DNA from 2 places in the Protofrankia sp. CiT1 genome. Region 1 is predicted to be linked to the other one. Evidence: riboswitches for the same ligand, from Rfam matches in the RefSeq annotation. Region 1 holds a riboswitch; the other holds the start of a gene.
What was found. Region 1 has a riboswitch for cyclic di-AMP ahead of MJ785_RS22250 (transglycosylase family protein). Riboswitches for the same ligand answer to the same signal wherever they lie in the genome.
Positions count from the first base shown of each region.

Region 2: it holds a riboswitch for cyclic di-AMP, as region 1 does, so the genes downstream of both, MJ785_RS07635 (C40 family peptidase) here and MJ785_RS22250 (transglycosylase family protein) in region 1, are expected to answer to the same signal.

Region 1 covers NZ_CAKJTP010000053.1:3,529-9,162, forward strand. Annotated here, with positions in the region: gene MJ785_RS11025 (adenosylmethionine--8-amino-7-oxononanoate transaminase) at 1-622, shown strand, start outside; gene MJ785_RS11030 (DUF3151 domain-containing protein) at 808-1,242, opposite strand; gene MJ785_RS11035 (transglycosylase family protein) at 1,536-2,267, opposite strand; cyclic di-AMP (ydaO/yuaA leader) riboswitch at 2,273-2,439, opposite strand; gene MJ785_RS11040 (peptidoglycan-binding protein) at 2,803-3,003, opposite strand; partial or broken gene MJ785_RS22250 (transglycosylase family protein) at 3,325-3,735, opposite strand; cyclic di-AMP (ydaO/yuaA leader) riboswitch at 3,741-3,915, opposite strand; gene fbaA (class II fructose-bisphosphate aldolase) at 4,437-5,474, opposite strand; gene MJ785_RS11060 (hypothetical protein) at 5,583-5,634, opposite strand, start outside.
Region 2 covers NZ_CAKJTP010000029.1:33,910-39,543, reverse strand. Annotated here, with positions in the region: gene MJ785_RS07650 (type 1 glutamine amidotransferase) at 1-490, shown strand, start outside; gene MJ785_RS07645 (MarR family winged helix-turn-helix transcriptional regulator) at 454-969, opposite strand; gene MJ785_RS07640 (plasmid partitioning protein) at 1,243-1,902, shown strand; gene MJ785_RS07635 (C40 family peptidase) at 2,431-3,414, opposite strand; cyclic di-AMP (ydaO/yuaA leader) riboswitch at 3,600-3,771, opposite strand; gene MJ785_RS07630 (hypothetical protein) at 4,220-4,591, opposite strand; gene corA (magnesium/cobalt transporter CorA) at 5,313-5,634, opposite strand, start outside.

The DNA of each region.
Region 1 (5,634 bases):
TGGGATGACCTTCCACAGCCCCGGCTACGTCCGGGCACTGCGGGAGCTGGCGTGCGACCACAACGTGTTGCTGATCCTTGATGAGATCGCCACCGGCTTCGGGCGTACTGGGAGGCTGTTCGCGGTTGAACACGCCGGTGTCAGCCCCGACATCATGTGTGTGGGGAAGGCTCTGACCGGCGGCTATCTCTCGCTGGCCGCCACCTTGTGCTCCGAGGAGGTCGCCCGGGGGATTTCGCGGGGCGAGATGCCGGTGCTGGCTCACGGCCCGACCTTCATGGGGAACCCGCTCGCCTGTGCGGTAGCCAACGCGTCACTGGACCTGCTCACGGAGGGGGGGTGGGCGGCTTCGGTCGCCCGTATCGAGGCCCGGCTGGCGAGCGGGCTGTCGTCCGTGGCCGCGTTTCCCGGAGTCGCCGATGTGCGGGTCCTGGGCGCGATCGGGGTTGTCCAACTTGATCATCCGGTGGACGTGCCGGCCGCGACCAGGGCCGCGTCGCGCAACGGCGTCTGGCTGCGGCCGTTCCGGGATCTCCTTTACACCATGCCGCCGTTCATCTCGACCGATGCCGACATCAACGCGATCACGTGCGCGCTGCACGCCGCCGCACAGGTCGGTTAAGAGCGCCCGGCAATAGGGGCGTGGATCAAGGAGCGGGGCTGGGGTGCGTGCATCGCGAGGCGGCGGAGGGAGTCACCCTGGTGTTGGGTGGCGACCGACGACAACGACGGGATGCCCCACCCGGACGCCGCGAGCCGGACAGTCCGCTATAACCGGGTACAAGGCGACCGGTATCCACAAGCGGCTCAGTCGCTTGTGAAGCCCAGCGCGCCGGATGCCTCGGAATCGCTGTCGGCGAGGAACTCCCGGCAGCGGGCGGCCTCCTCGGTTTCACCGATGGCGGCGGCGGCACGGCTCAGCGCCGCGAGCGCGCGCAGGAAGCCCTGGTTGGGCTCATGGGACCACGGGATCGGCCCATGCCCGCGCCAACCGGCACGGCGCAGCTGGTCCAGACCGCGGTGGTAGCCGGTCCGCGCGTAGGCGTAGCCCGTGACAGCCGCGCCCGCGTCCAGGGAGCGCTCGGCCAACATCGCCCAGGCAAGGCTTGAGTCCGGGAAGCGGCCCGCGACAGCCTCCGGGGCATCGCCGGCGCTGAGGGCCCTGGCGGCGGCCGGATCGAGAGCGAGCCTTGTCGGAGGCGGACCGCCAAGGAGATCCGGCCGTTCGGGGGATGTCGTCATGAGGCCCATCCTGCCGGATCGCGCTCATGCCGCATCGCGTGGGGAGCTTTCACGCGGCGGACCTGGTGGGAGGGGGGTGGGCCATCAGGTCCGCCGCGGGATCGGGGGCCGAAGCCGACATCGTCTTCGGACAGCCGGGAAACCGTGGTTCAGAGCGCCCGGCAACAGGACTGTCCGGCTCGCGCCGCCCAACACCTCCGTCGCACTCCTCCGCAGCCCTCGCGATCCATCCATCCGGACGCCGCTGTCTGACCGGACACCCTACTGCCGGAGCTTTTTACGCGTGCCCGCGCTCACAGCGCCGACGGGCTGGTGACGGTGATGTCCCAGAGGTTCTTACCGACCACACCGGTCTGTCCGTCGTCGACCCGGGTCAGATAGCTGTACAGCGACGCGAGACCCTGGGATTCCCCGCCGAAGCGGCCGTCCACCTGCAGAATGAACTTCTTCTCACGCATCGTGCTCTGCCAGACGTAAGCGTCAGCGCGAACTTCACCGGCCAGCGCGGTGGAAAGGGTTGTGCCGGCGAAGTTTGACGATGCCAGTTGAGCCTTCGCGCGTTCCAAGGTCATCGGAGGCTGCGCTGGGGCAACCGCCTGCTGGACCACCTCGGTGCTGGGCACGGCTGCCGCTGTCTGCGGTGCTGGGCCGTTGTTGGTCAGGCCCATCTTGACTGAGCAGGACGGCCAGGGGGACCAGCCGCGAGCGTTGTAGAGCTTGTGGGCGGCATCGTCCTGCAGTGCCGGTGGCGCGTCGCTGGGAAGACCGGAATAACCAAGGCCATGCCAGGTCCCGGCGTCGAACTGGTAGGCGCCGTAGAAACCGTTACCGGTATTGATGTGATAGTTGTTACCGGACTCGCACTGGCGGAGTTTGGCGAAGTCGTCGGCGGTCGCGGCGCTCGCTGGGCTGGCCGCGACGGCGAGACCACTGCCCACGAGTGCTGTGACAGCACCGGTGGTGCGCAGGACCTTGACGGCGGTGGACGACTGTTGCGGGGCGCGGTGCCTGCCAACAGACGGCATGTGGGTCGGTCCTTCCCGTCGCCTACGAGGTGAGCTGTCGGGTTCGGGCTGGGAACATGCCCGGCCGGTGACGCCCATGCGCGTCGCCGGCTTCACCCCAAGGACACCGGCGTCTCCGGTATCCGGATGTGGTTCCCCCGATCCCGTCCTAGCGGCTTCGCGGTAGGTCCTGCCGCGGCGGACGGGGACGGGATTCGGCGTCCGTTCGCGCGGCCTCGCCGATCTGGCGAGTGGGGAGGACTCTAGCGAGCCTGGCTCTTTCGAAGCAAATCGGGGTGTCGGATGAACTACATGGATCTGGCCTACATCCCCCGAATGAACTATGTGGGCCAAACTGAGAACTGTACCTGGTGATTGGGAAAGCTCCGCTGGAGGGTTGCTTGTGTTGGGTTTTTGTAACGACGAGTAATCGGGCCGGTCGTTATAGTGTTTATCTGTTGTGTTTGTTGTCACCTTGGTGTGGCCGGCCCGACTCGTCGTGCGCGGGGTCTATATCAGTTTCGTAGCCGTCAGGCGGTAGCTGTTCGGTTCAGGCTCAGCTGAAGGTGGCCGTCCAGGTTTGCGGTCCGCAGATTCCGTCCACCGTCAGGCCCTTGTCAGCCTGGAGATGGCTCGCCGCACCAGCCGACTCCGGTCCGTACTGACCATCAATCTGGATGTTGTAACCAAGACCATTCATCTGCTGCTGCCACGACCGCACGTCCGGTCGCACCTGGTCGACCAGATCGGTGGTCAAAGGCGTGGCAGCGGCAGCGACAGCGGTCGACGGGGTGGCCGCGTTCGCCGCGCGCCATGCCCAACGCGAGGAACCGCTTCTGCCGTATGAGCGTGCCTGCCACGAGCTGCTGTCCGACGAACCGGTGCTGTCTGGGCTGGCGCTGGCGCTGCTTGGACTCGACGAGCTGGCGCCTGACGAGCTGGTGCCCGACAAGCCGGTGCCGGTGCTGTTTGATGACGAGCCGCTGCCTGACGAGCTGGTGCCTGACGAGCCGCTGCCTGACGAGCCGGTGCCTGACGAGCCGCTGCCTGACGAGCCGGTGCCCGACGAGCCGCTGCCCGACGAGCCGCTGCCCGACGAGCTGGCGCCAGCCCCGAGCTGGCCGGCGCTCATGCCCCGGCCACAGACGGGCCACTGGCCGAAGCCGGATTGGGTGGCGAGCTTGAGCGCGGCCTCGTCCTGGGTGCTCGGGGAGGCGCTGCTGGGCAGTCCGGTGTAGCCCAGGCTCTGCCAGGTGCTCAGCGAGAACTGGTATGCGCCGTAATAGCCGTTGCCGGTGTTGGCCGTGTAGTCACCGCCGGACTCGCACTGGCGAAGCCCCTCCCACGTGGTGGCGGCGCTGGCCGGCTGTGACATCGCGATGCCACCACTGATCGCCGCGAGCAGGGCCGGGGTCAGCACCATGGCTCGGGTACGGACCCGGGCCCGGCGAATTCCGCGATGTCGGCCGCGAGAACTTGTACGGGACATATTGGTAATGCCCTTCCCCACGCCTGCGAGGTGAGCTGTCGGGTTCGGGCTGGGACTGCCCGGCCGTTTTCACGGCTTCACCCCGAGGACGCCTGGTATCGACGCCCGGAAGTGGGTCCCCCGTTCCTGCCGCAAGTTTGGTTTTCGTCGGGCGCGGGCAGGATTCGGCGTGCCGCCCGACGTGTCCCCGCCGTATCGACGGGCACGGCGCAGACCATAACCAGCATCGCTGGTGGCTGAACAAGCCGTGAATGCGCTTCGTGACTATGCGCACATCGGGCTGGGTGCTCTTGCCGTATCTCGAGATCGGCTGCTAACGCACGCCGGCGCGCGCTCATCACTTTCCAGCGGCGGAAACCACGGGCAGCGGCGGAGTGGCCACCGTGCCGCAGCTGGCCCGAGTAATACCGCGTGCACCCGGACAGGTTGTTTGCGTAGCCCGCGGCGCCGCATCGAATTCGGGTTCCCAGCACTCATAGCGGGCGTTCACACGACATCGTCCGATGCATTCTGGGGGAACCTGTTTTGAATCTTCTGTCCGGGCGGTCGACAGCGTCGACAGCTGTGATTCAAAACAGGTTCTACGACGGGGAAGGACAGGGCGGCATGGACCGGTGTGGTTGGGTACGAGGATCCGGTGGTGGCCGAAGGAGGCGCGAAAAGCGATGCTCGCGCCTCCTTCGGCCGGTGAGCCGGCCGGCTCAGCCGGTGAGCGAACGCCCGGCGGAGCGCAGGTCCTCGCAGGCCCGCACGACGCGGGCGGCCATGCCGGTCTCGGCCGCCTTGCCGTAGCTGCGGGGGTCGTACTGTTTCTTCACACCGACCTCGCCGTCAACTTTCAGCACTCCGTCATAATTCTTGAAAATATGGTCGACGATCGGCCGAGTGAACGCGTACTGAGTGTCGGTGTCCACATTCATCTTCACAACGCCGTAGTCCAGCGCTTCGCGGATTTCGGCCGGGTCGGAGCCGCTACCGCCGTGAAACACCAGGTCGAACGGCTTGGTATCGGCTGGCAGCCCGAGCTGTCGCGCGACATACTGCTGTCCGTCCCGAAGGATGCTTGGACGGAGTTTCACGTTGCCCGGCTTGTACACACCGTGTACGTTTCCGAAGGTTGCGGCGAGCATGTAGCGGCCCCGTTCGCCGGTGCCGAGAACCTCGGCGGTTCGCCACATATCCGCTGGTGTGGTGTAGAGCTTCTCGTCGATCGCGCCGACGACCCCATCCTCCTCACCGCCGACGACGCCGATCTCCACTTCCAGGACGATCTCAGCCTGGTGGCATTCGATCAGGAGAGCGTCGGCAATCTTGAGATTTTCCTCGAGTTCGACCGCCGAGCCGTCCCACATGTGTGACTGGAAGAGGGGGGGCCTTCCTTCGCTGAGAACCCGTTCCTTGGAGATCGCGAGCAGCGGACGCAGATAAGTGTCGAGTTTGTCCGCCGGGCAGTGATCGGTGTGCAGGGCGATATTGATCGGGTAGGCCTTTGCGACATGATGGGCGAACTCGGCGAGCGCCTGGGCGCCGAGGACCATGTTCTTCACCCTGGTGCCGGAGAGGAAATCGGCGCCACCGGTGGAAACCTGTACGATGCCGTCACTGCCGGCATCGGCGAAGCCCTTCAGCGCGGCGTTCAGGGTCTCGGACGAAGTAACGTTGATCGCCGGGTAGGCGAACGCCTCGGTCTTGGCCCGGTCAAGCATCTGCGCGTAGACGTCCGGGGTGGCGATGGGCATGGGTCTGGCTCCTGTGAGCAGTCGGGTTGCATGTCTGTCCGGTTGGTAATGAACTGATTTGTTCGGCAATCATGGGCGGGAAGCCGCACGATGAGTATGATGAGCGGGTCATCGGGGCGGGCGGGACCCGTGAGTGTGGATGGCCCGTTCGGCGCGGCGC
Region 2 (5,634 bases), on a different contig from region 1:
TGCTGTCGTCCTCGCGGTGTGTGCCGGCTATCAGGTGATCGGCGCATCTTTTCCCGCTGGCGACGAGGTGCATGACGGGCTCGGCCTGGTGGATGTGGAGACGCGCCGGTCGTTCGACCCGGCTGACCAGCCGGCGCCGCCCCGCGCGGTCGGTGACATCGTCGTGGAACCAACATCCGACCTGGGTCTTCCGGTGCTGCTCGGTTACGAGAACCACGCCGGGCGTACTCGACGATTGGCTGGCGGCCGGGGCAGGCCGTTGGGCGTGGTACGCAAGGGCGTCGGTAACGGCACCATAGACCAGACCGACGGCATCGTGGATCACCACGTGATTGGTACCTATCTGCACGGCCCGGTCCTCGCGCAGAACCCCGCACTGGCCGATCTGTTGCTGTCCTGGGTGCACGGCCCGCTGCCGGCGCTGGCTGACCCCGCTGAGATACAACTACTGCGTCAGGCGCGGCTGCGCGCTCTCGACGTCGCGGCCTGACTCCGTGACGGCAGCTGCGCCCTGTCGCGTTCGGCAATCGCCGCGTTGAGACGACCGAGAAGCGTTCCGAAACTGTCGCGTTCGTCCTTTTCCCAGCCGCTCACCAAGCCGCTGATGCTCGTTACCCGCGCTGCCCGGGTGACGACGTAGCGATCGCGTCCGCGTGCGCTCAGGGTCACCAGGCTGGCCCGGCGATCGGTGGGATCGGTGGCGCGTTCCACCAGCCCCTCGGTGGCCAGTGCGGCGACCTGGCGGCTCACCGTCGAGATGTCGAGGGCGAACACCGCGCCGAGGGTGGTCAACCGTACCGAGCCGTGGTCGTACAGATAGCTGAGAAGCAGATAGGCGGAACGGTCGAGAGGCGGGCCGGAGCCGTCCGCGATGGCCATGCGGAACCGTTCGGCCCGGCGGCCGAGCACGGCCAGCTCATGCTCGATCTTCTCCAGCGCCCGATGATCGAGTGCTTGTTCATTGTCCACCTCGGCCTCATCCCTACGCCATGTCATCCGTCCGCGGCGTCTCGGATCTCTACAGATTCTTGTGGATACACCATCGGCACGAAGCGGGTGTCCTGGGGCCGCCGCGACGGATCCGTGGAGCGGCCGCTGGCGCCTGGCCGCGTCCGCCCGGCTGGTTGCCGTTGGCGTCAACCCGCACGGGTGTGTGCCAGACCACGGCTGTGGTGCCCGACTCGTCCACGCCACGTGTCGAATCTGCCGAATCAACGGCTCTCGGTGTGGTTCGGTTGTCTGGTGGCGTCGAATCCGCTCAAAGCCGGGAAAGAGCTGTGGAGCAAGAACCGTCGACGGGTGCTGGTGGCCGCTGGCGTGGTCGTCGTTGCCCTCGCCTACGGGCATCACTCACCCGAGGTGAAGACCGAGCGCGCCGAGATTCCGGCGGGCTACGAGTCCGCGGGCCGGGAGCTTGCGGTCCACGCCGAGGCCAAGCCCGAGAAGCCGGTGCCGCTGCTCCTCGTCCTGCATGACGACGAGAGTGACGCGGCGACGATCGAGAAGGACAGTAAGGTGTCCGCGCTTGCTGATCAACAGAAGTTCGCTCTGGTGTATCCGGAGGCGGTGGCCAGTACCTGGCAGACCAACGGTCAGGACGCGCGGTATCTGTGGGACGTGGTCCGTTACGTCGCCAAGGAGCGATCGAACATCGATATGTCCCGGATCTACATCTGGGGTGCGGGAGAGGGCGGCCGTCTCGCGCTCACGGTGGCCTGCGGCCCGCTCGACCCCGCCCAGCAGCCACTGTTCACGGCGGTCGGGACGGTGAACACGGTCGGGCCGCTCCCCGCGTGTCCTTCACGGGTCCATGTCAAGTCAGTGGCTCTTGCGCCAGGGCGGAAATGGAACGAAGCCACGACCAGCGAGCTGTGGAAATTCTCAAAGGACATCAAGGGCTAAGCGGTCGCCGCTCCCTGATCGAACGCCCTATTGCCGGTCACTCTAAGCGGCCACCGAAGGCCACGCGATGATGGTGTTTTCGCGTGGCCTTCGGTCTGAAGCGAGCTGGAGATCCCGGCAATTTGTGGATCAATCCTCGACCCGCCTCGTCGGCTGTCGTTGAGAGGGCTCCCGCCGGTCGGCTTGGCCGGGGGGGTGGCACGGCCGACCAGCGGGAGCCCAGGACCTCCGCCGGCCAAGCGCACTGTGGGGGGGGTTCAGTGCGAAAGGCCGGGGAAGCCCGTGTTCCGCCGGGCATTGCGAGCCGGGGGGGTTGGCTCGATCCGACCAGCGGAAGTCTTTGGAGACATCCAGTTGTGGTTTGGGACCGCCAGACCGGTGTTTATATCGACAACACCGATCTGGCGGTGAGGTTCACGCGTGACCGGAGGGGGAGGACACGCGTGAACCCGCTATATGTTTTTCAGAGGCTGACTGCGTCAGTCATATCAGTGAGATGAAGGAGTCAACGAGCGAGGCCGCTGGCCGCTAACTGACCCGGCCGACTGAGTATGACGTGGTGTAGATATCTCTGAGCGAAACGACTTCACCGGACTTTGGTGCCGCCCACATCTTGCCACCGCCGGCATAGATGCCGATGTGGTAGATGTTTCCCGGCGTACCAAAGAAGATGAGGTCGCCGACCTGCTTATTGTACTGCGACACATGGGCCGTGGCTTCGTACTGTTCTTCCGCGGTGCGGGGGAGACTGCGGCCGAGCTGTTTGAAAACATACTGAACCAGGCCGGAACAGTCGAAGGAGTAGGGGCCCTCCGCACCATACACGTAAGGCTTGCCGGCTTGCTGCGCGGCCAGATAGACAGCTCTTTCACCGAGCGATCCGACTGGCATCGTAGCATCCGCTGTATCGGAGGTGGATACCCGAAACGCGGCAGCAGCGGCCGAGCCGGCGGCCTGCGCCGGAGGCGCGGGGACCGGACTGGGCACCACCGTCATAGTACCAACGTTCGAGGAGCGAGCCGACTGCAGGGCATCCGTTCCGTCGAAGATAGCAGTGATCTGTGTGGTGGTGAGAACCTTGGCAGTGTAGCTCGCAAAGCCCTGCTCGTTAGTATACAGGTGCTTGAATGTTGCCCAGCCGTCAGGCAGCTTTACCTGAATTTTGATGAGCTGGTTTGACAGCGGCGCGTGGGTCGTCCCGTCCTCGAGGGAGAAGCCCATGTCAATGGGCTGGTCGGCCTGTACTGACACGTCCGGATTAGTGACCCTGAGCGCGACACCTGACTTGGGGTGCAGGTCAGCCTGATCGATCACATGGCTGGTGATGGACCCGGGGCCAACCGAGGTGGCCGGGTTGATAACGGACGTGCGCAGACCGGCGAGTGACGCCTGGCTTCCGAACTGAGAGCCAAGGGTGATCCGGGAACTGACCGAAGTCTCGTCCATCCCTGAGTCGGTCGGGGCGCAGCCGGCCAGCGCGACGCCTGACACCGCAACCGTGCCGGTTGTCATCGCCGCGACCGCGGCACGTGCCCGGACGCGGCCGGGGGCCGACGGCGGAGCGGGCGCGCGGTGCCTGCCGCGGGCTGGACGCCCAGGTGTCTCGGCCTGAGGTCGCAGCGAGGACAGCGACGCCGTCGGCGACGAACATGGCCATATTGCCGGATCAAGCTGCACATCGGGCGCAGACAAGACTGTGATCCTTCCCGTTCGCCTGCGAGGTGAGCTGTCGGGTTCGGGCTGGGCTGCCCGGTGGGCCGTGCGACCAGCACACGACTCACTTCACCCCTAGGTCGGCACCGTGGCTCGGTGCCAAACCGGTGGAGGATGGGTCCCCCGCTCCTGCCCTGGTGACGACTCGGAGGGGACACCGGGGCCGTGGGCAGGATTCGGCGTTCGGCCCGGTGTTGTCGTGACGTCGGCGCGAGACTAGTTCAAAAGGATGGTGCCAGCAAATACTAGTCCCTCACAACTACGGCGAGTACTCGCAGAAGTGACCATAGCGGTTCCTCCCATCCTCCTTGCCGATCACTCGCCGCTCTATCTTGATCTGCTGGCCACTGCGACAGGTCGCCCAGACGGAGGCTTGCCATGCCATGACCCACAGGATGCGGAAGATGACATTACGCCATAGCGGTGACGGTCCGGCGACGGGGGGGTGCTTGAGTGCCGACAGCTATATATCGCTGACATGTAGTAGCGAAAATTGTCTTAATGAATAGGCTCGCTAGATTACGCACTGTGTCAGCCGTTATGGGATTTCCCGCTCCGAAATCCGCTGTGCGAGAGGATGTCCGCGGCCTGGGACGGGTCGGCGTCAGCGGCGCCGGGCGCGGGTGTCGCGGCGGGAGAGCAGGCCCGCGGTCTGCAGGACGTGCAGTTCGACCGCGAGTTCGTGAATCTCCGGGGGCAGGGAGCGGTACTGGCCGGACAGGGCCTCGACGGCCGCCTGTGCGCGGTCCGCGAGATCGTCCAGCGCCCGCTGATGGGTGCGCATCTGCGCTCGCTCGTCCTGGATCGCGCGGACCGTCTCCTCCTGCCACCGCCGGGTGCGCATCAGGCGCTCGCTGGCGTCGGCGGCCTGCCGCTCGGCATCCTCCAGCCGCCCAAGGATCTGATCGAGCTGCTCCAGTCTTGTCGCCAGCTCGGCGATAAGATCGTTACGGACCGGGTATGTCGGCTGGGTCATCGGATCGCGTCGCGGATGTCGCGGATGTCGCGGTCGACGTCACAGGTGATGGTGTGGATACGGCGGGGGGCGTCGTCATTGCCACCCACGCCCGCGTTGCGACTGAGAACGGATTGTAACCGTACGCTGCCGCTAGCCCGCGGCTGGGACGGCAGTTGACTGTGAACTCCCGCACGAAGGCCTGACACAGGCGATTACGGTAGCCGACAGCGTGGTCTCCGTGAATCCCGCTGTCGGGTGATATGTCGTTGTTCCTAGTATGAAATAGCTATCGAACGAAGCCGCGGTGCGGTCCTGCTGGGTACGGTATAGTCCTGACGGGCGGTATCCCAGCCGGGTCGGCGGGGCCGCGCCGTGGTAATTCCCATGGCCCGGCCTGTGGCACTGGTTGTGCCAGTTGTGCTGGCTCGAACGGAGGCCACCCGCGTCTGGCGGGAGCTTCGCGGCGCGGCCAGCTCGGTGGATAATTTGCCTGGTATTGTGGCGCCTTCAACACCCTGCTCAATTTTTACACACGGGACGCCACGAAACATGAGTTCGGTCGGTTTTTGGGCGTCAGCCACGCAAAAAATGATGATCGCGGCCTTCTGCTATACCGGTCAGCTCGTCGGTGTATCGGCTCCACCGGCGAGCTGACCGGACCGGCCGCGAAAGCCAGCAGCAATATTCACGAGCGTCCATCATGCTATCAGTTGATATTTGAGCGTACCACGGTACGAGGCTACAGCCAGCCATTCCGTTTGAAGGCTCGGTGCAGGGTGAAGCAGATTGCCGCCATCAAGCAGAGAGCAGCGGGATATCCCCACGGCTGCCGCAGTTCGGGCATGTGCTCGAAATTCATCCCGTAAATGGCGGCAACCGCTGTCGGAACCGCGGCGATGGCGACCCAGGCACTGATGCGGCGCATGTCCTCGTTTTGCGCGATGGCCACCTGTGTCAAGGTCGCCTGAATAATTGACGACAGCAGCTCGTCGAATCGAGCTATTCGTTCGGTGACCTGTTCGAGGTGGTCGGCCACGTCACGGAAGTATTCCTGAATGCGC